2 regions of the Acidovorax sp. ST3 genome follow, and region 1 is predicted to be linked to the other one. Evidence: predicted binding sites of a transcription regulator. Region 1 holds the regulator's gene; the other holds the start of a gene.
What was found. The regulator LexA, encoded in region 1, represses DNA repair genes until DNA is damaged. The targets are predictions, from matches to a motif close to ACTGTATNNNNATACAGT.

Region 1 (15,819 bases):
ACGCAGCCTGAGCCGCTGTGTGGTGGGCGTGCCGGATGCGGCCAGCGCGCGTGACGGGTTTGACAGCGGTGTGGCCTTGGTGGCTGGCGTGGAGTTTGCGCGGGAATGGGGCAACCGCCCGGCCAACCATGCCACCCCCAACCTGCTGGCTGACGCGGCCAAAACCCTCGCCAAGCTGCCACGCATCCAGTGCAAGGTGCATGGCCCCGCAGAGGTGGCGCGCCTGGGCATGGGCGCTTTCATGGCGGTGGCCAAGGGCTCTGAAGAGCCGCTGCGTTTCATCGAGCTGCGCTACAACGGCGCGGCCAAGGACCAGGCGCCCATCGTTCTGGTGGGCAAAGGCATCACCTTTGACACCGGCGGTATCTCGATCAAGCCCGCGCCCGAGATGGACGAGATGAAGTTCGACATGTGCGGCGCTGCCAGTGTGCTGGGCACCTTCCGCGCGCTGGGAGAGTTGCAGCCTGCCGTCAATGTGGTGGGCCTGATCCCGGCGTGCGAAAACATGCCCGACGGGCGCGCCGTCAAGCCGGGCGATGTGGTTACGAGCATGAGCGGCCAGACCATCGAGATTCTGAACACCGATGCAGAGGGGCGCCTGGTGTTGTGCGATGCGTTGACCTACGCCGCGCGATTCAAGCCTGCCGCGGTGGTGGATATCGCCACACTGACGGGTGCCTGCGTGATCGCGCTGGGCGGCGTGCGCAGCGGCCTGTTCGCTAACAACGATGGTCTGGCGGAGTCTTTGCAGGCGGCCGGCGAAGCCGCGCAAGACCTTTGCTGGCGCATGCCCCTGGATGACGACTATGCGGACGGCCTCAAGAGCAACTTTGCCGACATGGGCAATGTGGCCGGCCGTGCGGGTGGCTCCATCACCGCTGCCAAGTTCTTGCAAAAGTTCGTGGGCGACATGCCGTGGGCGCATCTGGACATTGCAGGCACCGCGTGGAAAGGTGGGGCGGCCAAGGGTTCTACAGGCCGGCCCGTGGGGCTGCTGGTGCACTATGTGCTCGAACAGTCCAGGTCGCAGGTCCGTACGGCAAAGGCCCCCAAGTCCGCGTCGCGCTCTGCGACCAGCAAGGCGGCTACGGGCACTGCCCGCAAGCCTGCCGCTAAGCGGCCCGCTGGCAGCAAGTCTGCCTGACCGTGCCATGACCGAGGTGGCCTTTCACTTCAATGCGCCCGACAAGCTGGCGTATGCATGCCGGTTCGCGCGCAAAGTGCAGCGCAGCGGAGCCCGCCTGGTCATCGCAGCGCCGGCGGATGCGCTCCAGACGCTGGACCGCATGCTCTGGTTGATGGCCCCCCAGGACTTTGTGGCCCATTGCCACGCCGATGCTGACGAGGAGCTGGTTCAGGCTTCGCCGGTATTGTTGGCGCAGGATGCACGCTTGGCGCCGCACCACGAAGTCTTGCTGAATCTTCATGCGGAAGTGCCCGAGGGTTTTGGCCGGTTTGACCGCCTGGTGGAAGTCGTGAGTGCCCAGGACGAAACCGACCGTGCCCAGGCGCGTACGCGATGGCGCCATTACGCGTCCCGTGGCTATGCCATTACCCGCCACGATCTGGTGCTGAAAGCGGGCTGATGGCGCTTCCACCCAAGACCCCTCCGCGTTTCGTGCCCACGCTCACCGAAGTGGTGCAAGTGCCCGACGCCGCGTCCCCGGCGCCGGGCGCTACGAATCCAGCAGCGCGCACAACAGTTCTTTCTCCATCGCAGTCGGCTGCGCTGGCAAAGGCAGCCCCGCCCACCGTGCGACCCGCTGCGATGCCGCAGGCCAGTGCACTCGCCTCTGCGGCGCGTCCTGCGGCGGCGCCCTTCGTTGCGCCACCACCGGTGGTTTCTCCTCAAGCGTCGCGCGCTGTGGCTTCACCTGCCCAGCAACGTCCATCAACCTTCGCTGCTGCCACTTCCGTAGGGATGCCACCAGTGTCCGCGCCTGTTGCGGCCCGCGCCTTGCCCGAAGGGATGGAGGAATACATGGTGCACCGCGTCATGCAGCGTGTGGATGTGGTGCTCGATCAGCGCCTTCGCGAGGCAATCGCCACAGTGGTGCAGGAGCAGACGCGTTCGGTACTGCCACGCCTGCGCGAAGAGATCGAATCAGTGGTTCGGCACGCGGTGTATGAAGCCGTGGCAGACGAGTTGGCCAGCGGTGCGCCGCCTGCGCCAAAGGGATGACAGGGTATTCCCCTGTGGTTTCTCTCGCGTTTAATCGTGTTCCCTAATGATCTGGCCCGTAAATTGCGATATGTTCGCCTGCGTTGAGACACAAGAAGATTCTCAGCGTTTATCTTTACTGGAGATTTGATATGCAATTGAAGTTGAAACTGACCGTGGTTGCTGCTATCGCGGCTGTTGCTGGTGTGGCCTCTGCACAAGAGCAGGTGGTCAAGATCGGCCACGTGGCTCCGGTTTCCGGCGCCCAAGCCCACTACGGCAAGGACAACGAAAATGGCGCCCGCATGGCCATTGAAGAGCTGAACGCTCAAGGCGTCACCATCGGCGGCAAGAAGATCAAATTCGAGCTGCAAGCTGAAGATGACGCTGCCGATCCAAAGCAGGGCACTGCTGCTGCACAAAAGCTGTGCGACTCCAAGGTCGTTGGCGTTGTCGGCCACCTCAACTCCGGTACCACGATTCCCGCCTCCAAGGTGTACAACGATTGCGGCATCCCCATGGTGACGGGCGCTGCAACCAACCCCAACCTGACCAAGCCTGGCTACAAGACCACGTTCCGTATCATCGCCAACGACAACGCCCTCGGCGCTGGTCTGGCGTTCTACGCAGTGGACACGCTGAAGCTCAAGACCGTTGCGATCATCGATGACCGTACGGCTTACGGCCAAGGCGTTGCCGACGTGTTCAAGAAGACCGCTACGGCCAAGGGCATGAAGGTGGTGGACGAGCAGTTCACGACCGACAAGGCCACCGACTTCATGGCCATCTTGACCGCCATCAAGGCCAAGAACCCCGACGCCATCTTCTACGGCGGCATGGACCCTCAAGCCGGCCCCATGCTGCGCCAGATGGAGCAACTGGGCATGGCCAACGTCAAGTACTTCGGTGGTGACGGCGTTTGCACGTCTGAAATCGCCAAGCTGGCTGCTGGCGCCAAGACCCTGGCCAACGTGATCTGCGCTGAAGGCGGCTCCTCGCTGGCCAAGATGCCTGGCGGCACCGCCTGGAAGGCCAAGTACGACGCCAAGTACCCTGGCCAGTTCCAGGTGTACAGCCCCTACACCTATGACGCCACGTTCCTGCTGGTCGACGCCATGAAGCGCGCCAATTCCGTGGACCCCAAGGTGTACGTGAACGAACTGGCCAAGGCCAACTTCAAGGGCGTGACCTCCACCATCGCCTTCGAGCCCAACGGCGAAATGAAGAACCCAGCCATCACGCTGTACGTCTACAAGGACGGCAAGAAGACACCTCTGTAATTGAGTGTGGCTTGCTGCTGTGGGGCATTTCGATGCCCCGCGGCCATCAAAAACGGCTTCCCTCGGGAAGCCTTTTTGTTGTGAGGTACAACAGCCAGTCGCGTAATTGGAGCTGGTGGATGACCGACAGCCGCTAGCGTCTCACCTGTAATGAGCCCGGGTTCACGATGTTGGTGGGTGTGCCTTTGATGAAATTCACCACGTTGTCAAACGCTGCACCAAAGTAGAGCTCGTAGCTGTCCTGCTCGACATACCCAATGTGTGGTGTGCAAATGCAATTTTCCAGGCGGAGCAGGGCGTGACCCTGCAGGATGGGTTCGCTCTCGAACACATCCACCGCTGCCAAGCCTGGGCGACCCCGATTGAGGGCCGCGATCAGTGCGTCTGGCTCGATCAGCTCTGCGCGTGATGTATTGACCAGCAGCGAAGTGGGCTTCATGCACGAAAGGTCTTCGAGCGAGATGATGCCGCGCGTCTCGTCGTTCAGGCGCAGGTGCAAAGAGATCACGTCGCATTGCGAGAAGAACTCTTCCCGTGTGGCCGCTGCCTGGTAGCCGTCTGTCAACGCCTGCGCACGCGATGCCTCTCGACCCCAGACGCGCACGTTCATGCCAAACGCGCGTCCGTACCCAGCCACCAGTTGTCCAATGCGGCCATAGCCCCAGATGCCCAGGGTCTTGCCCCTCAGCACGTTGCCAATCCCGAAGTTGGCGGGCATCGAGGCGGTCTTGAGACCAGACTGCTGCCAGGCGCCATGTTTGAGGTTGGAGATGTACTGGGGCAGCCGGCGCATGGAGGCCATCACCAGGGCCCAGGTCAGCTCAGCCGGTGCAACCGGGGACCCAACTCCCTCTGCCACGGCAATGCCGCGCTCGGTACATGCCGCCACATCAATGTGGCTGCCAATCTTGCCGGTCTGTGCGATGAGCTTGAGCCGAGGGAGCTTCTCTACCAATTGGCGCGTGATCTGGGTCCGTTCACGGATCAGCACGATGATGTCTGCATCTTTGAGACGCACCGAAAGCTGCCCCAGCCCCTTGACCGTGTTGGTGTAGACCTTGGCGGTGTATGCGTCGAGCCGCGATGCGCAATGCAGCTTGCGCACTGCATCCTGGTAATCGTCGAGGATCACAATGTTCATCCCGACATTGTGCCTTGGTGGGCGCGGAGAAGAGCCCCCCAAGCCCTGTGGGCATGCCAAAGCCTCCAGTTTTTGGTGACGGAGTGCTGCGGAAAAACCAGAAATGGCCTTATTACTCCGCACGACCGCACGACCGCACGACCGCACGACCGCACGATTGGCGCAGGCTGGCGTCAGTGTTTTGTGTCGATCAAGATCGGGTAAGGCTCAGCACCAGCCTTGAAGCTTTGGGTGCAATCCTCACACCACCTCATCGGAGTTAGCTCCTTAACGTGAAGGGGAGGCCGTCATCGTGGGCGGTATTAGGTAGCGTTTTCCACCTTAGGCCGCTCGCAATGTCCAGTAAATCAGGCCCTGACAGCCTCGGATGCCGCCAAACGGTCCAGCTCTGCGCAGACATCTGCCATGCGGCCTGCAATCACCAGGCGTCCGGTACCTGCGGCGTCAGAAGCCCGGCGCAGCACTTTGGTTGTTCGTGGGCCGCAGGAAGCCGTACCCACCGCTGATAGGAAAGCTTGCCGTTTGCTGCCGCCCATGTGTGTTGGCAGAAAAGAGCGCTGCGTGTCGGGCAAACGGGCAGGGCTTTCTGGCGCTCGTGCAGGTGGTTTGGCCGTAAAAGGCCAGTTCCCGCGAGGAGCACGTTGTCCTTGGTGCTGTTCAGCACGATGAAGTGTTGCAACGTCTGCAGCCCGTCTTTGGGAAATAAAGGGCGATGCATTCCCAAATTCAGTGGACTCTCTTGTCTCTGCTTGCTCCGGTAGGGTCGTCTTGTCTGCAGACGCTAGCTCCGCACTGGCAAACAGCTTTTTGAGGCTGCGAACAGGGCTCTGCAGGGCAGAAAGGGTGAACAAAGCAATTCCCATGTGAAAACTCCGAAAGTCGGGGGTTGAACATAGGCAGGATTGCAAAGTGGCTGAGTACCGGATCTCTCAAAAGCAGCGTGAGACTGTCCCCTGCGGTGCAGGCAACTGCTCCGCCGATTCATCACACATAGCTTGGAAGTTGTTGGCACTCAACGGGACCCGCATCGCAGGGCTGGTGTACTGACCAGAATCTGTCCACCAAACGCCCGCCACCCACGGTGCGGCCCCTGAGCGCGTGCTACATCAGCATGGTGTTGCGGATAAGGCCCACTGCCAGGCCTTCGATCTCAAAGGGCTCACCCGGCTGCACCACGATCACGGGATAGTCGGGGTTCTCGGGCAACAACTCAATGGCGTTGGCGGTACGGCGAAGGCGCTTGACAGTGACGTCGTCACCCAGGCGGGCGACGATGATCTGGCCGTTGCGGGCTTCGCGGGTGGATTGAACGGCCAGCAAATCGCCATCCATGATGCCCGCGTCACGCATCGACATGCCCCGCACCTTGAGCAGGTAATCGGGCTTGTGCTGGAAGAGGCTGTTTTCTACGCTGTAGGTCTGGTCTACATGTTCCTGCGCGAGAATGGGCGACCCCGCAGCCACCCGGCCTACCAAAGGCAAGACCAGTTGCGACAGGCCCGGGATGGGCAGGCTGAACTGGCTGCCGCGCGCGGCGTTGATGGAGCGCACCGTGTCGCCGCGCAGGCGGATGCCCCGTGAGGTGCCGCTGACCAGCTCAATCACCCCTTTACGGGCAAGAGCCTGAAGGTGTTCTTCTGCCGCGTTGGCTGACTTGAAACCCAGCTCGGCCGCGATTTCTGCGCGGGTGGGAGGCGCGCCGGTGCGTGCGATAGCGGTCTGGATGAGATCCAGAATCTGCTGCTGGCGGGCGGTGAGTTTGGGGTTGTCGAGCATGGTGGTTTCCGGTGCAGGCGGTTACAGTGATGAACAACTGTTTTTTAATCCAGTAACTGTATTTTTCACCAGTTTTTCGGAGTATGCAAGTGAGTGGGCAAAAAATTGTGGTTTTGGGCACCGGTGGCACGATTGCGGGCACCTCGGCCCAAGCGGGGGACAACATTGGCTACACCGCCGCGCAGGTGGGCGTGGAACAACTGCTGACGGCCGTGCCCGGTCTGCAGGCTCTGGCAGGCGGCGCCTTGGTTGCAGAGCAAGTTGCGCAGATCGACAGCAAGGACATGGATAGTGAGGTGTGGCGCACGCTGGCATTGCGTTGCGCCCACCATCTGAATGACTCGGAGGTGAGGGGGGTGGTCATCACCCACGGCACGGACACCCTGGAAGAAACAGCGTGGTTCTTGCACGAAGTGCTGGACGCCGCCAAACCCGTGGTGCTGACCTGCGCGATGCGGCCTGCCACAGCCTTGACCCCCGATGGCCCCCAGAACCTGCTGGACGCGGTGGCAACTGTATTGGTGCCAGGTGCCACCGGTGTGCTGGCTGTTGCGGCGGGTGAAGTGCATGGCGCACGGTATGTGCAAAAGGTGCATCCTTACCGCGTCAATGCCTTCAGCTCGGGGGATGCTGGACCTTTGGGTTGGGTGGAAGAGGGGGTAGTCCGTTGGGCATGCAATAGCCCGGCGGTGCAGGTAGAAAATGCCGATGGTGCTATCAATAATATAGTTAATGCTGCTGCCTGGCCGTGGGTGGAAATCGTCATGAATCATGCCGGGGCATCGGGCAGGGCGGTGGATGCGCTGGTGCGAGAGGGCGTGCAGGGCCTGGTGGTGGCCTGCACCGGCAATGGCACGATTCACCACGATCTGGAGGCCGCTTTGGTGCGCGCGCAGAACGCCGGGGTGCGGGTGGTGCGCTCCACCCGCTGCGCGGAGGGGCAGGTGCTGCCCAAGCCGGGGGACGCGCTGCCCGCCTCGCAGGGCCTGTCGCCGGTCAAGGCGCGGGTTGCCCTGATGCTGGATTTGCTGCGGATGCATTGATCTAAAAAGGGCCGGCAGCCGTGTTCACCGCACTCAAGACACACGCCTGGGCTTACCCCGCGCTGGAGGTCGTCCATATCATCGGTATTGCGTTGCTGCTGGGCAATCTGGTGCTGCTGGAGTTGCGGGTCTTCGGACGTGGTGTGGCACTGCCGGTGAAAGACCTCGCGCGGCTGAGTCTCACTGTGGCGCTGTGCGGCTTCGGATTGGCCGCAGCGTCGGGGCTGCTGATGTTTGCCACCCAGCCTGCAGAGCTGCTCAGCAACCGCGCCTTCACCTTGAAGATGCTGTTGTTAATGCTTGCGGGCTGCAACGCGGCGTGGTTTCATGCACGCGGTTCGCTTGCATGCCTGGACGGGTTGGCGCGCGTGCAGATGCTGGTGTCCACCGTGATCTGGCTGTCGGTGGTGGCCTGTGGCCGCTGGATTGCGTACCTTTGATATGACCCCTTGAAGCGGGTTTTATTCCTACGGGAGTCTTTATGGGCTTGCAACGTCGTCATGTGCTGATCGCCGCGAGTGCCTTGCCTTTGGGGGCACACGCGCATCACGGCTGGAGCAGTTTTGATGCGGACCGACCGCTGTATCTGGAGGGCACGGCGCGCAAAGTACGGTGGCAAAACCCGCATGCGGAGCTGGAGCTGGAATTGCCCGCTGCGCTCCGTTTGCCTCCAGATCTTTCCCAGCGGCCTGTGCCTGCACAGACCGCGCCGGTGGACGGGCGCGCACTGCTGGCCAAAACCGTGCTGCCCACCCGCAAGGACCGCGTCTGGGAGGTTGAGCTGGCTCCGTTGACCCGTATGCAGGCCTGGCAGGTGCCAGAGATCAAGCCGGGTACGGCCGTGTCTGTGGTGGGCTTTGGCCTGCGGGACGAAAAGGGCGAGGCAGTGCTGCGCGCCGAATACCTGTTTGTGGACGGCAAGGCCTACGGCCTGCGATCCAGCCCCGCCTGAGCCCAGGCATGTGCCCGCAGCGGGCGGCTGTCGCGGCCACCGTGCGGCAGGGTGGCCCATGAAAAAAGCGACGCCCTGGTGCAGTGCGTCGCTTTCAGGAGCCTTGAGCGCCCAACGTGCGTCAGGCGGATCTTGGCCCTTGGTTCATTGCATCAGCTGGCCAGCGCCTGCAGCGCGCGTGCGGTGATCTCGTCCACGCTGCCCGTACCACTGATGGCGCGGTACTTGGGCGCTGCGGCGGGTTCAGCCTTGGCCCAGTTGCTGTAGTAATCCACCAGGGGGCGCGTCTGGTCGCTGTAGACCTGCAGGCGCTTCTTGACGGTTTCTTCCTTGTCGTCTTCGCGCTGGATCAGTTCTTCACCGGTCACGTCATCCTTGCCTTCGACCTTGGGTGGGTTGAACTTGACGTGGTAGGTCCGGCCGCTGGCCGGGTGCGAGCGGCGGCCGCTCATGCGTTCGATGATGGCGTCAAAGGGCACATCGATTTCGAGCACGTAGTCGAGCTTGACGCCAGCTGCCTTCATGGCGTCGGCCTGGGGAATGGTGCGGGGGAAGCCGTCAAACAGGAAGCCGTTGGCGCAGTCTGGCTGCGTGATGCGCTCCTTGACGAGACCGATGATGATGTCGTCGCTGACCAGGGCGCCCGAGTCCATCACGGCCTTGGCCTGCAGGCCCAAGGGGGTGCCAGCCTTGACGGCGGCACGCAGCATGTCGCCGGTGGAGATCTGGGGGATGCCGTACTTCTGGCAGATGAATGTGGCTTGCGTGCCCTTTCCGGCGCCAGGCGCGCCCAACAGAATCAGTCTCATGGATGTCCTCGAAGGTTAGAAATCGGGTGGCGCCGCTGGCGGGGACGTTCGAAGGGCGCCTGTAGCCGTTCTGTGCGCCCGGGATGCGGTGCTCTCGTTACAGTTGAGGATAGCATGTGACCACCTTGCGCGGACTTACATGGGTGACCGTTTCTAGGTCGGTGCCTCCATGGGAGCGCTGCAAGGGTCATCTGTGCGACCCCGGATGCATCCAACATGCATGCCAATGCGGATCGTTGGCGCCTGAAAACTGTCAGCGAAACAGCGCGCGAACCCGCTCCAGGTCCTCTGGCGTGTCCACGCCAGGGCCCGGCGCCGCGTCTGCCAGGTGAACGGCGATGCGGTGGCCGTGCCACAGTGCACGGAGCTGTTCCAGCGCCTCGATGGCCTCGGTCGGCGCAGGCGCCAATTGTGGAAACTCCCGCAGAAACCCCGCGCGATAGCTGTAGATCCCCACGTGGCGTAGCGGTGCAAAGCCTTGCAGTGCCTTCACGCCGGGCTGGGCGGCCTGTGCTGCACCCTGCCACCAGGTCGTGCCGGCATGGTCGCGCCCAAAAGGGATGGGCGCGCGGCTGAAGTAATGGGCCAGGCCCCGCGCGTCCAGCACCACCTTCACCACGTTGGGGTTGGTGTAGTCGGCCAGGGACGCGATGGTATGGGCGGCGGTGCCCATGCTGGCTCCAGGGCGCTGGCCGTATTGACCATCTCGATCTTGCAGCAGGGCGGCCACTGCATTGATGAGCGCGGGGTCTATCAGGGGCTCGTCGCCCTGCACGTTGACAACGATATCGTCACCCTGCAGCCCCAGTTGTGTGCAGGCCTCGGCCAGCCGGTCACTGCCGCTGGCGTGGTCGGCGCGGGTCATGACGGCATCCACACCATGGGCTGCGCAGGCTTGCAGGATGCGGGCGTCGTCTGCAGCCACCACCACGCGGACTGCGGCGCTCTGCGCAGCACGCTGGGCCACGCGCACCACCATGGGCAGGCCCGCAATGTCGGCCAGGGGCTTGTCGGGCAAGCGGCTCGACGCCATGCGTGCCGGTATCAGCACGGTAAAGGGGTTGTTGGCTGCGGGGACTACGGGGGCGCTCACTGCTCCAGTTCCTCGTCGGTCAGGGGGCGGGCTTCGTTCTCCAGCAGCACCGGGATTCCGTCGCGCACCGGGTAGGCCAGCCGCGCGCTGCGCGAGACGAGTTCCTGAGCCTCGCGGTCATACGTCAAAGGGCCTTTGGTGACGGGGCAGACCAGCAGTTCAAGCAGTTTGGGGTCCATGGGGGAGGAGCTTTCCGGGTGGGTTCGTTCAGGCAGGGGCAGATGATAGCGGCGGCTTCTTGCCTCCTGGGCTGGGATTGATCTGGTTCAGCCAGTCATCCAGGGCAACAAAAAAGCGCGGGTCCAACTGCGTGGCCAGCGGCACGGCCAGAGCGTCCGGATGGCGCGTCCAGAGCTTCACCGCGTCCTTTTCTGTGCAAACTAGCCGTAAGCGCTGGTCGGATATGCGCTGCCAGCTATAAAAATCATAGTGATCGGGTAAGGCCTCGGTGTGCTCCAGCGTCAGGCGCTGGGTGCGCAACATGGCAAAGAACTCGGCGGGTCGGGCCACAGCGGCCACCGCATGCAGGGGCTGCCCTTGCAGTTGTGCCAGTGGCACGTGGTGGCCGTCCGATTGCACGGCATAGGGCGCCAGGCTGCGTTGGAGGGCAAATGCCGGCGCTGTGGTGCCGCGCGGCGGTGCGCTGCCTGCATGCAGCACCATGTCCACGGGGCGGGGCCAGGGCTCCCGCAGCGGGCCTGCGGGCAGCAGAAAGCCGTTGCCGATGCCTTGGTCGTTGAAGATGCAGATCTCCAGGTCCCGCCGCAGTGCGAGGTGCTGCAAGCCGTCATCGCAGACGATCACATCGGTATCGGGTTGGGCTGCCAGCAACGCGCGTGCGGCGGTGATGCGCCGTGGGGCCACAAACACGGGTACCGTGCCGCCCCCCGCTACGCTGCGGGCAATCAAGGCCGGCTCGTCGCCCACCTCGCTGGCAGGGCTGTCGGGTTGCACGGCACGGCAGTCATGTGTGCTGCGACCGTAGCCGCGCGAGATCACGCCCGGGCGCAGACCACGCGCCTGCAGGTGTTTGACGAGTGCGATGACCACCGGGGTCTTACCGGCGCCTCCGGCAATCACATTGCCCACCACGATGACAGGGCGGCCCGGGTGCTCGGACCGAAGCCAGCCCCGGCGGTACAGCCAGCGGCGCAGGGCCACCAAGGCGCCATACATGAGAGAGACGGGCCAGAGCGCCCACGCCGCTGGACCCCGGGACTGCCAGATGTTCTGCAGCCGCTGTTCGGCCGTGGCAGAGGAGGGCGGAGGGGCTTGCGGGGCCGAAGCCCGGGGCGGCTGCGGCCCGGAAGCGGCCATTCCCGTCAGCGGCTGGCCGCGCGGCCCGACGCGGACGACTGCGTGGCGAACGTGATCTGCGTGAGGCCCACGCGGCGCGCGGCCTCCATCACGGTGACCACGGACTGGTGCGGCGACATGGCGTCGGCGCTGATGATGACTACGCTGTCGCGGCCTGCGGTGGCGGCGGTGCGCAGCGCCTGGGCGATGGCATCCACGCTCTTGCCTTCCACGCCGGTCTTGTTGACGGCGTAGCGGCCGTCTGCGGCCACCGACACGATCACTTCCTTGGGGTGGTCGCGCTGTTGCTCGGCATCGGCCACGGGCAGGGTGAGCTGCAGCTCCGTGAACTTGCTGTAGGTGGTGGTGAGCATCAAAAAGATGAGGATCACCAGCAGCACGTCGATGAACGGGATCAGGTTGATCTCGGGCTCATCCTTGGCGCGGGGGCGAAAGTTCATGGCGCTTATTTGGCTTTGCGCAGGCGCAGGATGTGGCGAACGAACTGCTCCGATGCCAGTTCCAGCGTGAGCAGATACGCGTCCACGCGGGCCCGGAAGTAGCGCCAGAAGATCAGCGAAGGGATGGCCACGATCAGGCCAAATGCTGTGTTGTAGAGCGCAATCGAGATGCCATGTGCCAGCTGTGCCGGGTTGCCACCGCCCATGGCCTGGCCCACACCGCCGCCGCCGGCTTGCGAACCAAAGATCTCGATCATGCCGATGACGGTGCCCAGCAGGCCCAGCAGCGGCGCGGCCGAGGCGATGGTGGCCAGGGCCGACAGGTACTTCTCCAGCCGGTGAGCCACTGCGCGGCCTGTACCTTCCATCGCGGCGCGCAGGTCGGTTTCGCTGCACTGGGGGTTGCTGTTGAGGGTGCGCAGACCGCTGGCCAGCACTTCGCCCAGGGCCGAGTTCTGGGCAAGCTGGTTCACCACATCGGGGGTGGGCAGGGCCTTGGACGACACCGTGATGGCTTCGTCGAGAAGTTTTGGGGGGGCCACGCGGGCCGTTTTCAGGGCCAGAAAACGTTCAAAAATCAGTGCCAGTCCCAGGACGGAACACGCGATCAGGGGCCAGATGGGCCAGCCTGCGGCTTGTATGATGGACAGCAAATCTCTCTCCGCGCAGATGAAAGCAATCGGCGATTATGGCCCAGCTTGTGGCGGCCACTGCGTCACAAACCGTTACGTTATCGCGCATGCTTCCCCTCGTTGCGCTCACCCACAAAAACTGTGGATAACTTTGTGGGCAACCCACATCCGCAGCCCCGCAAAGTGGCTCCGCGCCGTGCTTGCAACAGATTGATGAAAAATTGTGCAATGAAAAACATATATAAATCAACAGCTTGCACGTGTTCTCGTGTTTTGCGGCCGATTGGGGTGTCTGGCTTTAAGGCGGCTCCCGCTGGCCCGAAACTGTGGAGTACTCGCATGGGGGGCGCCACGCCAACGCGCGCCATTTCTCATGTTTGACCGCTCAAGCCCAGCAGCGGCGCCCCGTATCTGGGAAGTTGGCGCGCTGTGCCGCGCCATTGCTGACGCTCTGGAGGCGCGCTTCAATCCTGTCGCGGTGCGCGGGGAGATCACGGGCTTCTCGCGCGCGTCCAGCGGTCATTGTTATTTTTCGATCAAGGACGCCAACGGGCAGTTGCGCTGCGCCATGTTCCGCCGCGCAGCCACGCTGCTTGACTTTTCGCCGCGCGATGGCGAATTGGTGGAGGTGCGCGGGCGCCTCGGTGTGTACGAGGCGCGGGGCGATCTGCAGTTCATCGTGGAGAGCATGCAGCGTGCGGGGCAGGGCGCGCTGTTCGAGCAGTTCCTGCGCCTCAAGGCGCAGCTCGACGCCGAAGGCCTGTTCGACACGGCGCGCAAGCGCCCGCTGCCGTTGCAGCCGCGCGGCATTGGCCTGGTCACATCGGCGGGTGCGGCCGCGCTGCACGATGTGGTGACGGCGTTGCGCCGCCGGGTGCCGCACATTCCGGTGGTGCTGGTGCCCGCGCAGGTGCAAGGTGTGGCCGCCCCGGCGTCGATCATTGCGGCGCTATCAAAACTGTATCTGCTCGCGCAAGCGGGGCGGGCGCAGGGGGGTGATTCGAATCCCAATCCACCCATTGACGTGATTCTGCTAGTGCGTGGGGGCGGCTCCATCGAGGACCTGTGGGCCTTCAACGACGAGCAACTGGCCCGCACCATCGTGCAAAGCCCGGTGCCCCTGGTCAGCGGGGTGGGGCACGAGACGGATTTCACCATCGCCGACTTTTGCGCCGACCTGCGCGCTCCCACGCCCACGGCGGCGGCCGAGCTGGTGGCCCAGCCGCGCGAAGTCTGGCTGGGAGCGCTGGAGTTGCTCGCAGGCCGCCTCAGCGATGGCGTGCAGCGCCAGCTCGATACCCGTCACCAGCGCCTGGACCAGGCCGCCGCCCGCCTGGGACGCCCCTCGGGCCTGGTGGCGCGCCAGCAGTTGCAACTGGCGCGCCTTGCGCAGCGCATGCGCCATGGGGTGCTCCTGAAAATGCAGCGCCTGGCGCAGCGCCAACAAGCGCTGGAGGCCCAATTGCCCCAGGCTCTGCAACGCAGCGTGGCGCAGAACGCCGAGCGGCTGGAGCGTACCGCCCTGCGACTGGAATTGCTGGACCCGCGCCTGGTGCTGCAGCGCGGTTATGCGCTGCTGACCGACACCAGCGGCCAGGCCGTCACCAGCATCCGCCAGGCCCAGCCGGGCGACGCACTGCGGGCCACGCTGGCCGATGGGGCTGTGGATGTGACGGTGTCGCAGCCCCGGCTTTTGTAACCGGATCGTGCAGGACGGTGGGCGGCTGGCAGCCCGCCTGTAGGACATGGGCGGTTTGTGGCGCTGCGGGCGGAATCCGGGAGCCCACATGCTGCACAGGTCACCTGATGTTCCTACAATGCCCCCTTCGCGCTGTGTCCGACTGCATTGCTCAGGAAAGCCCGCGTTGCAGACGGCATTCCAGAATTTCAAACCACGAGGAAACACCACCATGGAACACACCCTTCCCCCGTTGCCCTACGCCATCGACGCCCTGGCCCCGCACTACAGCCAGGAAACCCTGGAGTACCACCACGGCAAGCACCACAACGCCTACGTGGTGAACCTCAACAACCTGCAAAAGGGCACCGAGTTCGAATCCATGACGCTCGAAGAGATCGTCAAGAAGTCGAGCGGCGGCATCTACAACAACGCCGCGCAAATCTGGAACCACACGTTCTTCTGGAACTGCATGGCCCCCCAAGGTGGCGGTGAGCCCTCCGGCGCGCTGGCTGCCGCCATCAACGCCAAGTGGGGCAGCTACGCCGCCTTCAAGGAAGCCTTTGTGAAGTCCGCCGTGGGCAACTTCGGTTCGGGCTGGACCTGGCTGGTGAAGAAGGCCGACGGCAGTGTGGACATCGTGAACACCGGTGCCGCTGGCACGCCCCTGACCACCGCCGACAAGGCCCTGCTGACGGTGGACGTGTGGGAACACGCGTACTACATCGACTACCGCAACATGCGTCCGAAGTTCGTCGAAACCTTCCTCGACAAGCTGGTGAACTGGAAGTTTGCTGAAGCCAACTTCGCCTGATCGCTCCAGGCAGTCGCGTTGTGGAGCTCTGTCCACATCGCACTGACAACAAAAAACGGCCCTCGGGCCGTTTTTTGTTGCGCTACAGAAAAGTTGAAACCTTTTTGGCCGGATGCGCTAGTGAATCATGCCTGTGATGCTATTGAAAGTATAGCGTTAGCGGCCATGAGCATTACTGCCGGGCAAACGGGGTCCCGCCGAGTTTCGCCCCCGCCTTGATGCCCTTCTTGGCAAACCAGCCTTGGTTCATCTCCAGCACGTAGCGCACGGGCTTGGCCGAACAGTGCGAATCCAGTGTCTGGGGCTTCATGTCCTCCAGGTTCACGATGGTGCCGTCATCGGCAATGAAGGCCGCCGTGAGCGGCAGCAAGGTGTTCTTCATCCAGAAGCACTGCTGCGAGGGCTGTTCAAACACAAACAGCATGCCCTCGTGCGCGGGCATTTCCTTGCGGTACATCAGGCCCGTCTGGCGCTCCTGCGGGGTGAGGGCGACCTGGGCATCGATGCGGTGCATGCCGGCGGTTAGTTCCACGCGCCGCAGGTTCATCTGGGGGCCTTCCTGCGCTTGGGCGACCCCAGCGGGCGCGGCCAGTGCACATGCCGCCAGCCAAACCCCCCAGGCCCCGACGGCGCGGCGGGCGCGGCTTGGAACACCGGTCGCCCCGCGCAGGGCGGCGAGCGGG
Region 2 (15,819 bases), on a different contig from region 1:
CGCTTCCCCCTCCCAGGCCACCGCCGCCAACGACTCCCCCGCCCCCCCCACCACACCGGCCGCCTCGCCCCCCGCAGACTCTGCGGAGTGCCTGCAGGCCGGCGTGTTTGACGACCGCCAGGCCGAAGCGCTGCGCACGGCGGCCGCCGGGTTGCCCGCCGGCAGCTGGACGCTGGAGCCCACGCCCATCCCAGGCCGCTGGATGGTGTACATGGGGCGGTTTGACGACATCGAAACTCTGGACCGCAAACGCGCCGAGCTGCGCGCCCGCAAGGTGGACCACGACCGCGCCGGAGGCACGCTCGAGCTGGGCCTGTCGCTGGGCCGCTTTGCCTCCAAGGAGGCGGCCGAGCGCGAGCTGACCAACCTGGGCACCAAGGGCGTGCGCACCGCCCGTGTGATCCAGGAGCGCGCTGAAGCCCCCGGCTTCACGCTGCGCCTGCCTGCCGTGAACGACGCCTTGCGTGCCCAGCTGGATGTGCTGCGCATGGCCATGGCGGGCAAGACGCTGCGTGCCTGCGGCTGACGTCCCCTTTTGCACATTGCCACCATGAATGAAGAGCCAACGTCCATCCAGTGCGGCGAGCACGGCGACGCCGCACCCACCTTCGTGTGCGGCCACCTGTGCCGCCACCCGGTGCAGCGCTGGTTTTGCGATGCACCCTCGCCAGACACCCCCTACCCGGACGCATGGTGCGCCAGCTGCAACGCGGAGCTGATGCGGCAGGGGGGTGAGTGGACCGAGCACAACACGCAATGCCTGGACCTTCAGATCCTGTGCCACCACTGCTACCAGGACGCCATGGCGCGCAGTGTGGAGGCGCTGGACGGCGACACTCAAGCCGCCTGGATCGAGGCGGTGACGCAGGGCCACCACGCGCTGCGGGACAAGCAGCGCGCGCTGGAGCAGGACTACGGCATCGCCAGCTTTGAGCGCTGGGACTACGACCAGTCCGCCGGCACTTTGACCTTTTCGGCCGGTGGCGTGCCCCGGGTGGTGGCCGACATCGAGTTCATCGGATCGGTGTCGGAGGTCAGTGGCACCTGGTTGTGGGCCTGGGCCAATTTCCACAACGAAGCCCCGGTGGTGTCGCGCATCGCGGCCGTGCGGGAGTTTGGCGAAGCCCAGGGCTTTCTGCACCTCACGGTGCCGCTGTGGAAGGGCGATGCCATCGATGGCTGGGAGCTGTCGGGCGTGGCCGCGCAGGTGCTGGGCGCCCAGGGGGTGTACCGCGTGCCGATGGAGCGGGGCTTTTTGTACATGGCCCTGATGTCGGTGCAGCGCGTGGCGTGAGCACGGTTGCTGTGTCCACCCGGGTGCAGCGTTATGGCAACGGTATGGCGCGCGTCTCGCCCTGCCGCAGGAGCCAGACGCGGTCCAGCGGCAGGCCCCGCTGCGCCAGTGCGGTGGCCAGGTCGCGCGGCGGGTGGTCGAAGGCCTCCTGCGTCAGCATGAACGTGCCCCAGTGCACGCCCATGGCCTGCCTGGCTTCCACGTCCAGCATGAGCTGAACGGCGTCTTCCGGGTTCACGTGCATGGGCTTCATGAAGTCGCGGGGCAGGTAGGCGCCGATGGGCAGGGCCAGAAAATCCACCGGCCCCAGGCGCTGGCGGATGGCCTTGAAGTCTTCGCTGTAGCCCGTATCGCCCGGGAACAGAAAGCGCCAGGGCGCCGCCGCCTGCGGGCGCGCCCATTCCAGCAGGTACCCGCCCCACAGCGAGGCATTGGTGTCCCACGGGGTGCGGCGGCTCCAGTGCTGCGACGGTGTGAACACCACGCGCACGCCGGGGGCGATGTCGGTGTGCTCCCACCAGTTCAGCGCGGTGACGGGGCCCATGCCCCGCTGGATGAACCAGTCGGCCAGCCCCAGCGGCACCACAAAGCGGGGTGACTGGCCCGCGTCGCGCAGCCGGCGTAAGGTGCCGTAGCACAGGTGGTCGTAGTGGTTGTGCGAGATCAGCACCACGTCGATGGGCGGCAGGTCCTCGGGCGCCAGGGGAGCGGGCACACGGCGCGGGGCGCCGAAGCGGCCCAGGGGGCCCGCAAAATCGCACAGCGTGGGGTCGATCAGCACGTTGAGGCCCGCCACCTGCAGCAGCATGGAGACATGGCCCAGCCAGGTGATCACGGGGGCCTGCTGGCGCTGCGCCAGGCGGGCAGGGTCCACGGGCTGTGTCCATTGCCGGGCAAAGGCCTCGTAGCCACCCGCCGGTTCGCTGCGCGGCTTGAAATCGCCGCGCAGCGAGCGCCAGACCATTTCGTACCAGGGGAAGTTGCCGATCACCACGTCAGGGTGCGTATTGGCAAAGCGGCGGGGCGGTGAGGTCATGGGGGGCTGCGTCCGTGCAAAAAGATCGGGCCAAGCGACGAGGCCGCATGATGCCGGATGCCCGGTGCTGTGGCGGGTTGCCGGCGCATCAACCCTGCGGCGTGCTGGCCTTGTCTTCTGCCACAGGGTCAGCTGCCTGCCACCACGTCCCGCGCTGCAAAACGCACGCTGAAGCGTGCGCCGGGCGGTGTCTGGCCAGGGCGCGCGTCTTCGAGCGTGACCTCGGCATCGTGCTTGCTGGCAATCTCCAGCACGATGGGCAGACCCAGCCCGGAGCCATCGGCCTCGCTGCCCAGGGCGCGGTAGAACGGCTGGAACACCAGCTCGCGCTCGGCCTCGGGCACGCCGGGGCCGGAGTCCTCGACCTGCAGCAGCAGCACATGGCCGAAGGTGTCGGCCAGCACGCGGGCGGTGACCACGCCGGGCTTGTCGGGCGTGGAGGGGGTGTAGTTGATGGCGTTGTCCACCAGGTTGCGCACCAGCTCCTTGAGCAGCGTGGGGTTGCCGTCGATCAGCACGCCCGGCGATCCCGGCTCGGCACCGTCGTAGCCCAGGTCGATGTGCTTGTCGAGCGCGCGGGGCACCGAGTCGCGCACCACCTCGATCACGAGGCGCGCCAGGTCGCAGGGCTGGCGGGCAATGCCCACGCCGCTGCCTTCGGCGCGCGCCAGCGCCAGCAGCTGGTTGACGGTGTGCGTGGCGCGGATGCTGGAGCGGCCGATCTGCTGCAGCGAGCGCTTGAGCTCTTCGGTGCTGGTGCCTTCGCGCTGGGCCAGGTCGGCCTGCATGCGCAGGCCGGCGAGCGGGGTCTTGAGCTGGTGGGCCGCGTCGGCCAGAAAGCGCTTCTGGGTGGCCAGCGAATCGTTCAGGCGCGTGAGCAGGTCGTTGACGGACGACACCAGCGGCGCGACTTCGAGTGGCACGGTGCGGTCGTCCAGCGGCGACAGGTCGTCGGGGTTGCGCGCGCGGATGCGCTGCTCCAGCTGGTTGAGCGGCTGGATGCCCCGCGCCAGCGCCAGCCACACCAGCAGCACGGCCAGCGGCAGGATGACGAACTGCGGCAGCATCACGCCCTTGATAATTTCGGTGGCCAGCACGCTGCGCTTTTCGCGCGTCTCGGCCACCTGGACCAGCGCCACCGGCGTGTCTTTGAGCGGCAGGCGCACCCAGATGTAGGCCACGCGGATATCAATGCCGCGCATCTCGGCATCGCGCAGCCGCACCTCGCCCGACATGGGCACCTCGTCGCTCGGGGGCTCGGGCAGCTCGCGCTCGCCCGAGAGGAACTCGCCGCCCGGGCCGATGACCTGGTAGTACACGATGTCGGAGTCGTCGGCCCGCAGGATCTCGCTGGCGGGCTGGGGCAGGTTGAACTGGGCCTTGTCGCCCACCACGCTCACGAGCTGGGCGAGGGCGTGGGCGTTGTATTCAAGCGCGCGGTCAAACGGCTTGTTGGCCAGGCCCTGCGCCACCAGCCAGGTCAGCGCCAGGCTCACCGGCCACAGCAGCAGCAGCGGCGTGAGCATCCAGTCGAGGATTTCGCCGAACAGGGAGCGCTGCTCGCGCTGGAAGATCTTCACAGCGTCCGCCGTGGCATTTTTGAAGCCAGAACACCCGATAGCGCTAGATTCATATGCACGAGCAGCTATCGTTTTGATAGTTAACTGGGGATCTTCTCAAGGCAGTAGCCCAGGCCGCGCACGGTGGCGATGCGGATGGGCCCGCCTTCGATCTTCTTGCGCAGGCGGTGGATGTAGACCTCGATGGCGTTGTTGCTCACCTCTTCGCCCCACTCGCACAGACGCTCCACCAGCTGCTCCTTGCTCACCAGGCGGCCGGCGCGTTGTAGCAGCACCTCCAGCAGGCCCAGCTCGCGGGCCGACAGCTCGATCATCTTGCCGTCGATGGTGGCCACGCGGCCGGCCTGGTCGTACACCAGCGGGCCGTGCTTGATGGCGCTGCTGGTGCCGCCCATGCCCCGGCGCGTGAGGGCGCGAACGCGGGCTTCCAGTTCTTGCAGGCTGAAGGGCTTGGCCATGTAGTCGTCGGCACCAAAGTCCAGGCCCTTCACGCGCTCTTCCACGCTGTCGGCGGCGGTGAGGATCAACACCGGCAGGGCGGAGCCCCGGCCGCGCAGCTTTTTGAGCACTTCCAGCCCATGCATCTTGGGCAAGCCCAGGTCCAGGATCAGCAGGTCGAACTCGTTGTTGGTCATGAGCGCCGCGTCGGCCTCGCTGCCGCTGGCGACATGGTCCACCACGGCGCCCGAGGCCCGCAGCGTGCGCAGCAGGCCATCGGCCAGCACCTGGTCGTCTTCGGCAATGAGGATGCGCATGCGGACTGTCTCCTTGGGTGGTGTGGCCCGTGGGCGGGCCTGTGTTGTCATTGTCTGCCTGTGCGAGGATTTTAGGGTGCCCAAAAGGCGCCAGCCCTCTGTCCGGCGCCTTTGGCTGGCTGCAAGCTGGGGGCACGGAAAATGGCGGCCATGCACATCCTGCTCATCGAAGACGACCTGGACCTGGGCCAGGCCCTGCTGCAAGCCCTGCAGCAGGGCGGCTTCACGGTGCAATGGCTGCGCAGCGTGGCCGCCACGCCGCCCCTGCCCGACGCCAACGAGGTCGCCGCCGTGCTGCTGGACCTGACCCTGCCCGACGGCCAGGGCATGGCGTTGCTGCGTCGCTGGCGCCGCGCGGGCCTCAGCCTGCCGGTGATCGTGATCACGGCCCGCACCGCCTTGCAGGACCGGCTTGACGGCCTGGATGGCGGTGCCGACGACTACGTGCTCAAGCCCTTCGACGTGCCCGAGCTGCTGTCGCGCTTGCACGCCGTGTTGCGGCGCAGTGCGCGCCAAGCCAGCGAGGAGTGGACGCTGGGCGCGCTGCGCCTAGCGCCCCGGCGGCACGAGGCCTGGGTGGGCGACGAGCCCCTGGCGCTGTCGCCGCGCGAGTTCCGGCTGCTGGTGGAGCTGGCGCGCGAACCCGGCAAGGTGGTGGCCAAGAACGTGCTTGCCCAGCGTCTCGAACCCCTGGGCGATGCGCTGGACGCCGCCACGCTGGAGGTGCATGTCTCCAACCTGCGCAAGAAGATCGGCGCAGAGCGCGTGGTCACGGTGCGTGGCGTGGGCTACCGGCTGCAGCCATGACACCACCGACCGAAACCCCCGCGCGCCCACGCGGCTGGTGGGGCCCGAGCCTCATGCGCCGCACCCTGCTGGCGCTGCTCGCAGCCATGGCGTTGGTTTGGCTGGTGCTGCTGGGCCAGGCGGCCATCACCCACTACCGCGCCATGGACACCAACCCCGGCGTGCGCCAGCTCGCGCAGGGGCTGGCAGGGGCGCTGGCCACGCTGGACCAGCCCGCCGAGGCCCGCGCGCTGGTGCACGGCATGGCCCACACCCTCAACGCCATGCGCGCCGATGTGGATCTGCTGCAGGGCACCTTGGTGCTGCTGCAGCTGCAGGACCGCACAGGCCAGCTGCTGCACAGCAGCACGGCCGGTGTGCACGCGGTGGTGCTGGCGGGCGACGCAGGCCATGCCGCGATGGACGTGGCTGGCACACCCCATTGGGTGGCGTGGGAAAGCACGGGCCCCTGGCGCGTGGTGGTGGCCGAGCCCCGCCTGGCCGATGCGCGGCTGCTGGGCTTCATGGGCGAAGACCTGGCAGCCTCGGTGCTGCTGGCGCTGCCGCTGGTGGGCCTGCCGCTGTGGCTGGCCGTGCGCACGGGGCTGCGCCCGCTGGCGCGGCTGGATGCCCAGATCGCCGCCCGCTCGGCCCACGACCTGCGGCCGCCGCAGCACCTGCCGCCCCAGCGCGAACTGCGCGGCCTGGCCCAGTCGTTCGACCAGCTGCTGGCCCGCCTGCGCGCCCACCTGGCGCGCGAAAAGGCGCTGGTGCATGACGCTGCCCACGAGCTGCGCACGCCCATGGCCGTCATCGCCACCCAGGCCCATGTGCTGGCGCAAGCCCCCGAAGGCCCCTCACGCGCGCAGGCCAGCGAGGCGCTGATGCGCGCCGTGCAGCGCGCCGCGCACCTGAGCGAACAGCTGCTCACACTGGCGGCACTGGAAGAAGCCCCCGCGCAGCGCCCCACCGCGCCCCAGGACCTGATGGCGCTGCTGCAGGACTGCCTGGCCGAGCGCGCGGACTGGGCCGAGGGCCTGGGCGTGGAGCTGTCGCTCGATGGCCCGGACACGCTGGAGCTGCCGTTGGACCGCCAGCTGCTCTGGTCCGCCCTGGGCAATGTGCTGGACAACGCGCTCAAGCACGGCTGTGGCCCGGGCGCGGGGCGCGAGGTGCAGTTGAGGGTGCGGCAGGAGGGCGGCGACGTGGTGGTCTGGATTGCCGATGACGGCCCGGGCATAGCGGCCGGTGAGCAAGACCGGGTGTTCGAGCGCTTCTGGCGCTCGCCACGCGCGCGCAGCAGCGGATCGGGCCTGGGGCTCACCATTGCGCAGCAGGCCATCGGCCACCTGGGTGGGCAGGTCCGCCTGGGGCCAGGGCTGCACGGACGGGGCGTAGGCTTTACGCTGCGCTGGCCGGTGGTGGGCTGACAACCCGCACCCGGCAGCCGCCCCGCTGCGCCAATCTTTGGGTTTGCCCAAGGTTGGCGTTTCAACAATCCCGGCATCTTCTTCACTTCACGAGATGCCATGAACCCTAACCGCCTTGTTACCCCGTCCACGGCGCGCAGCGCCCCCCTTCTCTCGCGGCGCTACTGGCTGGCCGTTGCAGGCCTTTCCACGCTGGGCGGCGTGCTCACCGCCTGCGGCGGTGGCGACGACGACGGCCCCCGCGAAGCCCACAAGCGGGTGCAGACCCTGGCCCAAGGGCTGGTGAAGCAGGGTGTGGTGGGCGCCGCAGCGGGGTGGGCGGACCCGCGCCAGATCCGCACAGCCGTCGCGGGGCTGCGCCGCCTGGCGGGCAATGCACACCTGGCCACGGGCGACCTGATGGCCATCGGCTCCAACACCAAGGCCATGACGGCCTGCGCGGCCGCGAGCGTGGTGGACCAGGGCCTGCTGCGCTGGGACAGCACACTGGCCCAGACGTTGCCCGAGCTGGCGCAGAGCGCCCTGCCCGCCTACCAGCAGATCACGCTGCGCGACCTGCTGGACCACCGCGCCGGGGTGATGGGTTTTTCAGCCATCGAAGACGTGGACCTGTTCGTGAATGCAGTGGGCCCCGAGGTGCTGGCGCGCTGGCAGCAACCTGCGCAGGCGGAGGCGTTCTTCCTGCAGTGGCTGCTGCGCCAGCCGCCCGTTCGCGGGACAGGCGCGGACCCCGGCTTTGCCTACTCCAACGCAGGCTATGCGCTGGCGGCCCGCATGCTGCGCGCGGCCACGGGCCTGGAGTGGGCGGATCTGCTGCGCCAGCGCGTGGCCCAGCCCCTGGGCCTGTCGCTCTTTGTGGGAGAACCGATGCGTGCCGGGAGCCAGCAGCCCGCCGGGCATGAAATCCTGGACGGGCGGCTGCAGCCCCTGCCGCTGGCCGAGGCGCCGGAACGTGTGTGGCTGGAGGTCTTGGACCCGGCAGGCGCCGTGAGCCTGACGGTGGACGAGGACGCACGGTGGCTGCAGTGGCATCTGCGGGCATTGCGCGGCGACGCCACCCCCTTGCCGCGAAGCTACGTGAAGGGTCTGCAGGACCTGGGGCACGCCCCCGCAGGCCGCTATGGCCTGGGTTGGCTGGTGCATGCGGCGCACGGCACAGGCTGGTTGCTGCACAACGGCCAGGACGCGGGCTTTCAGGCCATGTCGGTGGTCGCACTCGATGGCTCGCGCGCGGGCCTGGCCCACAGCAACATCGCCACGGCAGAGAGCATGGGCCAGCTCTACGACGGTGTCTCCACGCTGGTGGCCTGAGCCCGCCGGGCCCGCGCCGGGTGCTCAGCGCGGGTCGTGCGCCAGCAGCTTGTGTACCAGGGCTTTCAGGTCGGCCTGCAGGCGGGCCATGCCCTCGGGCTCCTGCGCGAGCGTCTGCTCGTCCATGTAGAGCTTGCGGTTGATCTCGACCTGGATGCTGTGGCGGTGCTGCGCGGGGTTGCCGTAGCGGCGCACCAGTTCCACGCCCTTGTAGGGGTGGTTGTATTCCACGCTGTAGCCGCACGCGCGAAGGTGCTCGCAGATCAGCGCGGACAGCGCCGGGCTGGCGGTGGTGCCGTCCCGGTCGCCCACTACGAAGTCGGCATGCTCCAGCCCCGGAAACTCGGTGGCAAAGCGCCCGGCCACAGCGGGCATGGAGTGGCAGTTGAGGTGGATGCTGTAGCCATGGCGCGCGTGGGCGGCATCGATGGCTTGTGCCACGGCGGCGTGGTACGGGCGCCAGCAGCGGTCAATGCGCGCGCGCACCTCGGCCACGGTGAGCTGGCGCTGGTAGATGGGCTCGCCTTCGTCGGTGAACTTCCACACCAGCCCTTTACCCAGGCGCACTTTGCTGAGCACTTTGGGGTCGGTGGAGATGGGGGCGGGCCAGTCACCGTCGAGCAGGCTGGTGTCCAGCTCGGTGGTGTCGCGGTTGGCGTCCAGGTAGATGCGGGGGAAATGGGCCTCGACCCAGGCCACGCCGAGCGCGGGGGCAAAGGCGTAGATCTTCTCGACGTGCGTGTCTTCGGCCCGGCGCAGCGTGGCCAGGTCGAGGGCGGAGCCAAAGTCGTCGGGGTATTGGGTGCCGCTGTGGGGAGAGTCGAGCACCAGCGGGGTGCTGCCGAGCACCGCAGTGACGGTGGTGGTGGCGGAGGGTTGTGTGGCAAGCCCCGGCGAGCCGGTGACGCCGGGCTGGGCTTGCTGAAAGCGGTGGTGGATCAGTTTCAAGGCTGCATGCATAGGCAGAGTGTGCGCAAAGGAGGGCGGCCGGCCTAGCCGCCCAGACCGGGATGTGACTATGGTTATCCCTGAGACCTTGAGCAGGCCCGGGAAGCAGGCTTGCCTGCGTCGTCTCACCATCCCAGCTGTGGCCGTCCCCGGGGCTCAGGGCCCGGGGGAAGTCAGGTCAGTCGAGCACCACCTTGGCGTAGGCGGCAACCCCCTTCATTTTCTCGATCTCGTGGGCGATCTGCGCGGTGAACTCTTTGGACGTTGTGCCCGATGGGTACAGGCCCTGCCCCGCGAGGCGCTCCCGCACAGTGGGTTCCTTCAGGGCCTGGGCCACAGCCTGCTGAATGCGGTCCACCACGGCGGTGGGTGTGCCCGTGGGGGCGACCAGGCCAAACCACGAGGGTTCGTTGGCCTGCTTGTAGCCCAGCGCGGCGTAGGTGGGCACGTCGGGCAGCACGTCCAGCCGCACGGGCCAGGACACGGCCAGCGCCCTGAGCTTGCCCGCCTTGATGTACGGCAGCGATGAGGCCACCTGGTCAAAGTACACACCCACCTGGCCCGCCAGTACATCGTTGATGGCCGGACCCGCGCCGCGGTAGGCGATGTGGACCATGGAGGTGCCCGACGCGCGCTTGAACAGCTCGCCCCACATGTGGCCGATGGTGCCGTTGCCGGGGGTGGCGTACGACACCTTGCCGGGGTTGGCCTTGAGGTATTTCACCAACTCGGCAAGGTCCTTGACGGGCAGCACCGTCGGGTTCACCACGATCACGCCAGGCGCCTTGACGATCTCGGTCACGCCCACAAAGTCCTTGGTGGGGTCGTACGGCAGCTTGCTGTAGACGGCGGGGTTCACGCCATGGGTGGACAGCGTGGCCACCCCCAGGGTGAGGCCGTCCACCGGAGCCCGCGCCACTTCGGCCATGCCGATGGAGCCACCTGCGCCGCCCCGGTTTTCCAGCACCACGGGCTGTTTGAGGATGCGCGCCAGCGGCTCTTGCAGGCTACGGGCCGTGATGTCGGTCGCTCCGCCCGGGGGGAAGGGCACGATGATGCGCAGGGGCTTGCCCTCTTGCGCCAAGGATATTCCAGGAAAGAAAGATACAGCGGCCAGCGCTGAGAGCATATGACGGCGTTGCATGGAGGATTCTCCTGTTGGGGAGCCTCAAGGTTACGGAGGCTGCTCTCAATCAACAAGCAATGGTTGGGCCTGATAACATTCCATAACGGAATGATCAAGCGCTGAGCCCATGTCCTCCCTCCGCCGGTTGTCGCCCCCTTTGCACCTGTTGCGCGCGTTCTCCATGGTCACGCGGTTTGGCAGCGTCTCCCGCGCGGCCGACGCCCTGCACCTCACCCAAAGCGCGGTCAGCAAGCAGGTCAAGGAGCTGGAGGGCTGGGTGGGCGTGCCGTTGTTCGAGCGCAGCCGCAAGCGCCTGGCGCTGACCCCCTCGGGCGAGCGCTACGAGAAGGCCGTGCGCGGCGTGCTGGCGCAGCTGGAGGCGGCCACGCTGGAGCTGATCACCAGCGATGACGGCGGCGGCGCGCTGCACCTGTCCAGCCTGCCCACGTTTGCGGCCAAGTGGCTCATTCCGCGCCTGCCCCAGTTCCAGCAGCAGCACCCGCAAATCACGCTGCACTTTGTGCCCTATGTGCACAGCTACGACTTCACCCGCCCCGAGCTGGACTGCGCCATCCTGTTCGGCGACGGCCACTGGCCCGGCGCGCACGCCCATCACATCACGGGCAACGAGGTGGCGCTAATCGCCCCCCGCACCAAGGTGGCCGACTGGCCCATCCACACCCCGCGCGATGTGGCCCGCTACACGCTGCTGCGCCACGTGACCGTGCCCGAGGCGTGGTTGCGCTGGAGCGAGACGCATGGGGTGGAGGGCCTCATCGACCCGCTGGCTGGGCCGCAGTTTGACCAGTTCCAGACCATGATCCGCGCTGTGATGGCAGGCATGGGCCTGGCGCTGGTGCCGCGCTGCCTGGTGCAAGACGAAATCACGGCGGGCCTGGTGCGCGAGCCCCTGCCCGATGCCGACCTGCGCGGCGGCTACCGGAGCGATGTGGGCTATTGGTTCTGCTACCCCGAAGGCCGCACGCAACTGCACGCGCTGCAGTGCTTCAAGGAATGGTTGCTGGCGTGCGCTGAGCCTGTGGGGGCTCAGACACCCGTATCGCCGCCCGCATAGGCCTCCAGCCCGATCGCCACCACAGTGGCTACGTCTTGACCCACCTCGGCGCGGAACTCTGCCTCGGCCTGCGCCACTGCATCCCGGAACGCTTGCAGCCACGCCAGGCCGGTGGGCGTGAAGCACACGCGTCGCGCCCGCGCATCCAGCGGGTCTGCCTGCCGTGTGACCAGCCCCCAGGCCTCGCACTGGTCCACCAGGTTGGCCATGGCCTGCTTGGTCATGCCCGCGCGCTGGGCCAGGTCGGTCAACCGGTCGCCCTGCAAGGCCAGGTGGCGCGTGATGTGCACATGGGCGGCCGTCACCTGGTCGCGCGCCGCCAGGTTGGACAGCGCCAGCGGCACCTCCACGTTGTGCGCCATGAGCTGCAGCGCCCGCGCGTCGAAGCGGCGCAATGCACTGCCCATCAGGCGGCCCAGGTGGGTTTGGCGCCAGCGGTCATCAGCTCCCGGGGCGGATGGGGTGGAGACGGCGGCAGGAGAAAAATCGGCCATGCGATATTGTCAGGCAAACTGACTAAAAATCGCTTTATCTGGATTTCATTGCTCGCATAAACTACTGTTCAAGCATCCAGCCTGTGATTAACCGCAGAGCAATGCAAGCATCCAACCTGTTGTTTTTCAAGGAGTTTCTCATGGACGTCGCAGTCAAAGGCACCAACCCCGCATTGCCCGTGAACACCGAAAAGGCCAAGGCCCTGGCCGCCGCGCTCGCCCAGATCGAGAAGCAATTTGGCAAGGGCACGATCATGCGCCTGGGTGAAGGCGAGGTGATCGAGGACATCCAGGTGGTCTCCACCGGCTCCCTGGGCCTGGACATTGCCCTGGGCGTGGGCGGCCTGCCGCGCGGCCGTGTGGTCGAGATCTACGGACCGGAATCGTCGGGCAAGACCACGCTCACGCTGCAGGTGGTGGCCGAGATGCAAAAGCAGGGCGGCACCTGCGCGTTTGTCGATGCCGAGCACGCCCTGGATGTGCAATACGCCCAGAAGCTGGGCGTGCAGCTGTCCGACCTGCTGATCAGCCAGCCCGACACGGGTGAACAAGCCCTGGAAATCGTGGACAGCCTGGTGCGTTCCGGTGCCGTGGACCTGATCATCGTGGACTCGGTGGCCGCGCTCACACCCAAGGCCGAAATCGAAGGCGAGATGGGCGATGCCCTGCCAGGCCTGCAGGCCCGCCTGATGAGCCAGGCGCTGCGCAAGCTGACCGCCACGATCAAGAAGACCAACTGCATGGTCATCTTCATCAACCAGATCCGCATGAAGATCGGCGTGATGTTCGGCTCGCCCGAAACGACGACCGGCGGTAACGCGCTCAAGTTCTATGCCTCCGTGCGCCTCGATATCCGCCGCACCGGCACCATCAAAAAGGGCGACGAAGCCATCGGCAACGAGACCAAGGTCAAGGTGGTCAAGAACAAGGTGAGCCCGCCTTTCAAGACGGCCGAGTTCGACATCCTGTTTGGCGAAGGCATCAGCCGCGAAGGCGAGATCATCGACATGGGCGTGAACGCCAAGGTCATCGAAAAGAGCGGCGCCTGGTACGCCTACAACGGCGAGAAGATCGGCCAGGGCCGTGACAACGCCCGCGAGTTCCTGCGCGAGAACCCCGACCTCGCCCGTGAAATTGAAAACAAGGTGCGTGAAGGGCTGGGCATTGCGCTGCTGCCTGGCGCACTGCAGGCCCCGGCAGCGGCTGCCGACGAGTGATTGACGGTTTTTGAAGCCAAATGGCCTGCAGGTGAACATTCCATATGCGCCTGCAGCTATTGAAAATATAGCGTTTGGTCAGCCATGGGATTCACTGCGCTCTCGCTCAAAGGCCGTGCACTGCGGCTGCTGAGCCAGCGCGAACATTCGCGGGCCGAGCTGCAGCGCAAGCTCAGCCCCCATGTGCAAGAGGGCGAAGACCTGGAGGCCGTGCTGGACGACCTGCAGGCCCGGGACTTCATCAGCGAGGCGCGGGTCGTGGAGTCGGTGCTGAACCGGCGCGCCGGTCGCCTGGGTGCATCGCGCATCCGGCAAGAGCTGCAATCCAAAGGGCTGGGCGCAGAGGCCGTGCAGCACGCCGTGGCCCAGCTGCAGGGCAGCGAACTGGAGCGTGCCCGCGAGGTGTGGCGCCGCAAGTTTGGCGAGCCCGCCGCAGACCCGCAAACCCGCGCCAAACAGATGCGCTTCTTGCTGACGCGGGGGTTCTCAGGCGATGTGGTGCGGCGCGCCGTGCAGGGCGCCGACGATTCCGACGAGGGGTGAGCGCACTGCTCACAAGCAGGGCTTTCGCCCCCTTCTGAAGCGCTGGGGTATGGTTACACGCCCAGCATCAACTGCAGGTTCTGCACGGCGGCACCGCTGGCGCCCTTGCCCAGGTTGTCCAGGCGCGCAATGACCACGGCTTGCCGGTATTGCTCGTTGGCAAACACGCGCAGTTCCAGCTTGTTGGTGTCGGTCAGCGTGTCGGCCGCCAGCTTCAAATCGCCGGTGGGCGGCAGCACGCTCACCCATTGTTCGGGCGTGTTGGTGCGGCTGTAGTGGGCAGCCAGCGCGTCGTGCAGGTCGCTGGCCTTGGGGGCGCCGGGCAGCAGGTCCAGGTGTAGCGGCAACTGCACCAGCATGCCCTGGCGGAAGTTGCCCACGGCGGGGATGAACACCGGGCGGCGTGTGAGCCCGGTGTAGCGCAGGATCTCGGGGATGTGCTTGTGCGACAGGCCCAGCGCATACGCCTCATAGGGCGCTGCGGTGCCCGCCTCGTAGGCTTCGATCATCGTGCGGCCACCGCCGGAGTAGCCCGACACCGAGGGCAGGCTCAAGGGGTAGTCCGCAGGGATCAGCCCCGCATCGACCAGCGGGCGCAAGATGGCAATGGCCCCTGTGGCGTAGCAGCCGGGGTTGGATACGCGGCTGGCTTCGCGCACTGCCTGTGCCTGCGATGCTGCGAGTTCTGGAAACCCGTACACCCAGCCATCGGCCGTGCGGTGCGCGGTGCTGGCATCGATGACCTTGACTTTGCGGCCCGAGCTGCGCTCGATCTCGTCCACCATGGCCACGGTGTCGCGCGCGGCGTCGTCGTGCAGGCACAGCACCACCAGATCCACCCCCGCGATCAGGTCGCGCTTGGCGGCAGGATCTTTGCGCAGCTCGGGCGCAATGCTGACCAGCTCGATCTGCGGCATGGCCTGCAGACGCTCGCGGATCTGCAGGCCTGTGGTGCCGGCTTCGCCATCAATAAAGACTTTGGACATGGAGGTGCTCCTGCAAAAAAGGGACGGCAGCGTCTGCCGGCAAAAGGGATGGGAAAGGCTGCGACGCCAACCCTGGATGTAAGCCAGGCACAAGGATGGTGCGTTGCAGCATGATACAGTCGCAGGTTGCCATGTCCCAAGCCCGCGGCCAGACAACTGTTCATGGTAAACGGGTAACTACCACCCTTCCCTGAGAGAGACCTCATGAAGATTCACGAATACCAAGGCAAGGAAATCTTGCGCAATTTTGGTGTGCCCGTTCCGCGTGGCATTCCCGCATTCACGGTGCAAGAAGCCGTGGAAGCAGCCCAGAAGCTCGGCGGCCCCGTGTGGGTGGTCAAGGCCCAGATCCACGCCGGTGGCCGTGGCAAGGGCGGCGGCGTGAAGGTTGCCAAGACCATTGACGACGTGAAGGCTCGCGCCAGCGAAATCCTGGGCATGCAACTGGTCACGCACCAGACCGGCCCTGAAGGCCAGAAGGTCCGCCGCCTGTACATCGAAGACGGCGCCGACATCAAGAACGAACTGTACGTTTCGCTGGTCACCGACCGCGCCACGCAGAAGGTCGCCCTGATCGCTTCGAGCGAAGGCGGCATGGATATCGAAGAGGTGGCCCACTCCACGCCCGAGAAGATCGTCACCGAGATGATCGACCCGCTGACCGGCATCACTGAAGCGCAAAGCCGCAAGGTCGCTGCTGCCATCGGCCTGACCGGCGCTTCCATCGACCAGGCTGTGGACATCTTCGCCAAGATCTACAAGTGCTACATGGACACCGATGCGTCGCTGGTGGAAATCAACCCGCTGAACTGCGACTCCAAGGGCAACCTGATGGCCCTGGACGCGAAGTTCAACTTTGACGCCAACGCCCTGTTCCGCCACCCCGAAATCGTGGCCTTCCGCGATCTGGACGAAGAAGACCCTGCCGAGGTCGAAGCCTCCAAGTTCGACCTGGCATACATCAGCCTGGACGGCAACATCGGCTGCCTGGTGAACGGCGCGGGCCTGGCCATGGCCACCATGGACACCATCAAGCTGTTCGGCGGCGAGCCAGCCAACTTCCTGGACGTGGGCGGCGGTGCTACCCCCGAGAAGGTCACCGAAGCCTTCAAGATCATGCTCAAGAACCCCAAGGTCAAGGGCATTCTGGTCAACATCTTCGGCGGCATCATGAAGTGCGACACGATCGCCACCGGCGTGATCACCGCTTGCAAGGCTGTGAACCTGAACGTGCCGCT

Region 2: a site for LexA is predicted at 11,899-11,916, ahead of recA (recombinase RecA). Genes of this name have one in related genera too.

The regions. Positions count from the first base shown of each region.
Region 1 is NZ_QKVP01000001.1:582,763-598,581, reverse strand. Features, by position in the region: gene DNK89_RS02680 (leucyl aminopeptidase) at 1-1,144, shown strand, start outside; gene DNK89_RS02675 (DNA polymerase III subunit chi) at 1,152-1,586, shown strand; gene DNK89_RS24680 (hypothetical protein) at 1,931-2,182, shown strand; gene DNK89_RS02665 (branched-chain amino acid ABC transporter substrate-binding protein) at 2,314-3,441, shown strand; gene DNK89_RS02660 (D-2-hydroxyacid dehydrogenase family protein) at 3,575-4,582, opposite strand; gene DNK89_RS24490 (hypothetical protein) at 5,001-5,300, opposite strand; gene lexA (transcriptional repressor LexA) at 5,684-6,358, opposite strand; gene DNK89_RS02650 (asparaginase) at 6,442-7,401, shown strand; gene DNK89_RS02645 (hypothetical protein) at 7,422-7,841, shown strand; gene DNK89_RS02640 (DUF6152 family protein) at 7,883-8,353, shown strand; gene adk (adenylate kinase) at 8,506-9,162, opposite strand; gene kdsB (3-deoxy-manno-octulosonate cytidylyltransferase) at 9,416-10,255, opposite strand; gene DNK89_RS02625 (Trm112 family protein) at 10,252-10,434, opposite strand; gene lpxK (tetraacyldisaccharide 4'-kinase) at 10,463-11,572, opposite strand; gene DNK89_RS02615 (biopolymer transporter ExbD) at 11,578-12,012, opposite strand; gene DNK89_RS02610 (MotA/TolQ/ExbB proton channel family protein) at 12,018-12,665, opposite strand; gene xseA (exodeoxyribonuclease VII large subunit) at 13,018-14,343, shown strand; gene DNK89_RS02600 (superoxide dismutase) at 14,555-15,136, shown strand; gene DNK89_RS02595 (DUF192 domain-containing protein) at 15,309-15,819, opposite strand, start outside.
Region 2 is NZ_QKVP01000004.1:524,450-540,268, forward strand. Features, by position in the region: gene DNK89_RS15075 (SPOR domain-containing protein) at 1-526, shown strand, start outside; gene DNK89_RS15080 (DUF6882 domain-containing protein) at 551-1,294, shown strand; gene DNK89_RS15085 (MBL fold metallo-hydrolase) at 1,326-2,330, opposite strand; gene DNK89_RS15090 (sensor histidine kinase) at 2,459-3,910, opposite strand; gene DNK89_RS15095 (response regulator transcription factor) at 3,991-4,665, opposite strand; gene DNK89_RS15100 (response regulator) at 4,816-5,472, shown strand; gene DNK89_RS15105 (HAMP domain-containing sensor histidine kinase) at 5,469-6,881, shown strand; gene DNK89_RS15110 (serine hydrolase) at 6,981-8,192, shown strand; gene DNK89_RS15115 (N-formylglutamate amidohydrolase) at 8,217-9,152, opposite strand; gene DNK89_RS15120 (tripartite tricarboxylate transporter substrate binding protein) at 9,319-10,284, opposite strand; gene DNK89_RS15125 (LysR substrate-binding domain-containing protein) at 10,394-11,341, shown strand; gene DNK89_RS15130 (MarR family winged helix-turn-helix transcriptional regulator) at 11,314-11,835, opposite strand; gene recA (recombinase RecA) at 11,976-13,052, shown strand; gene recX (recombination regulator RecX) at 13,137-13,595, shown strand; gene argC (N-acetyl-gamma-glutamyl-phosphate reductase) at 13,649-14,581, opposite strand; gene sucC (ADP-forming succinate--CoA ligase subunit beta) at 14,786-15,819, shown strand, end outside.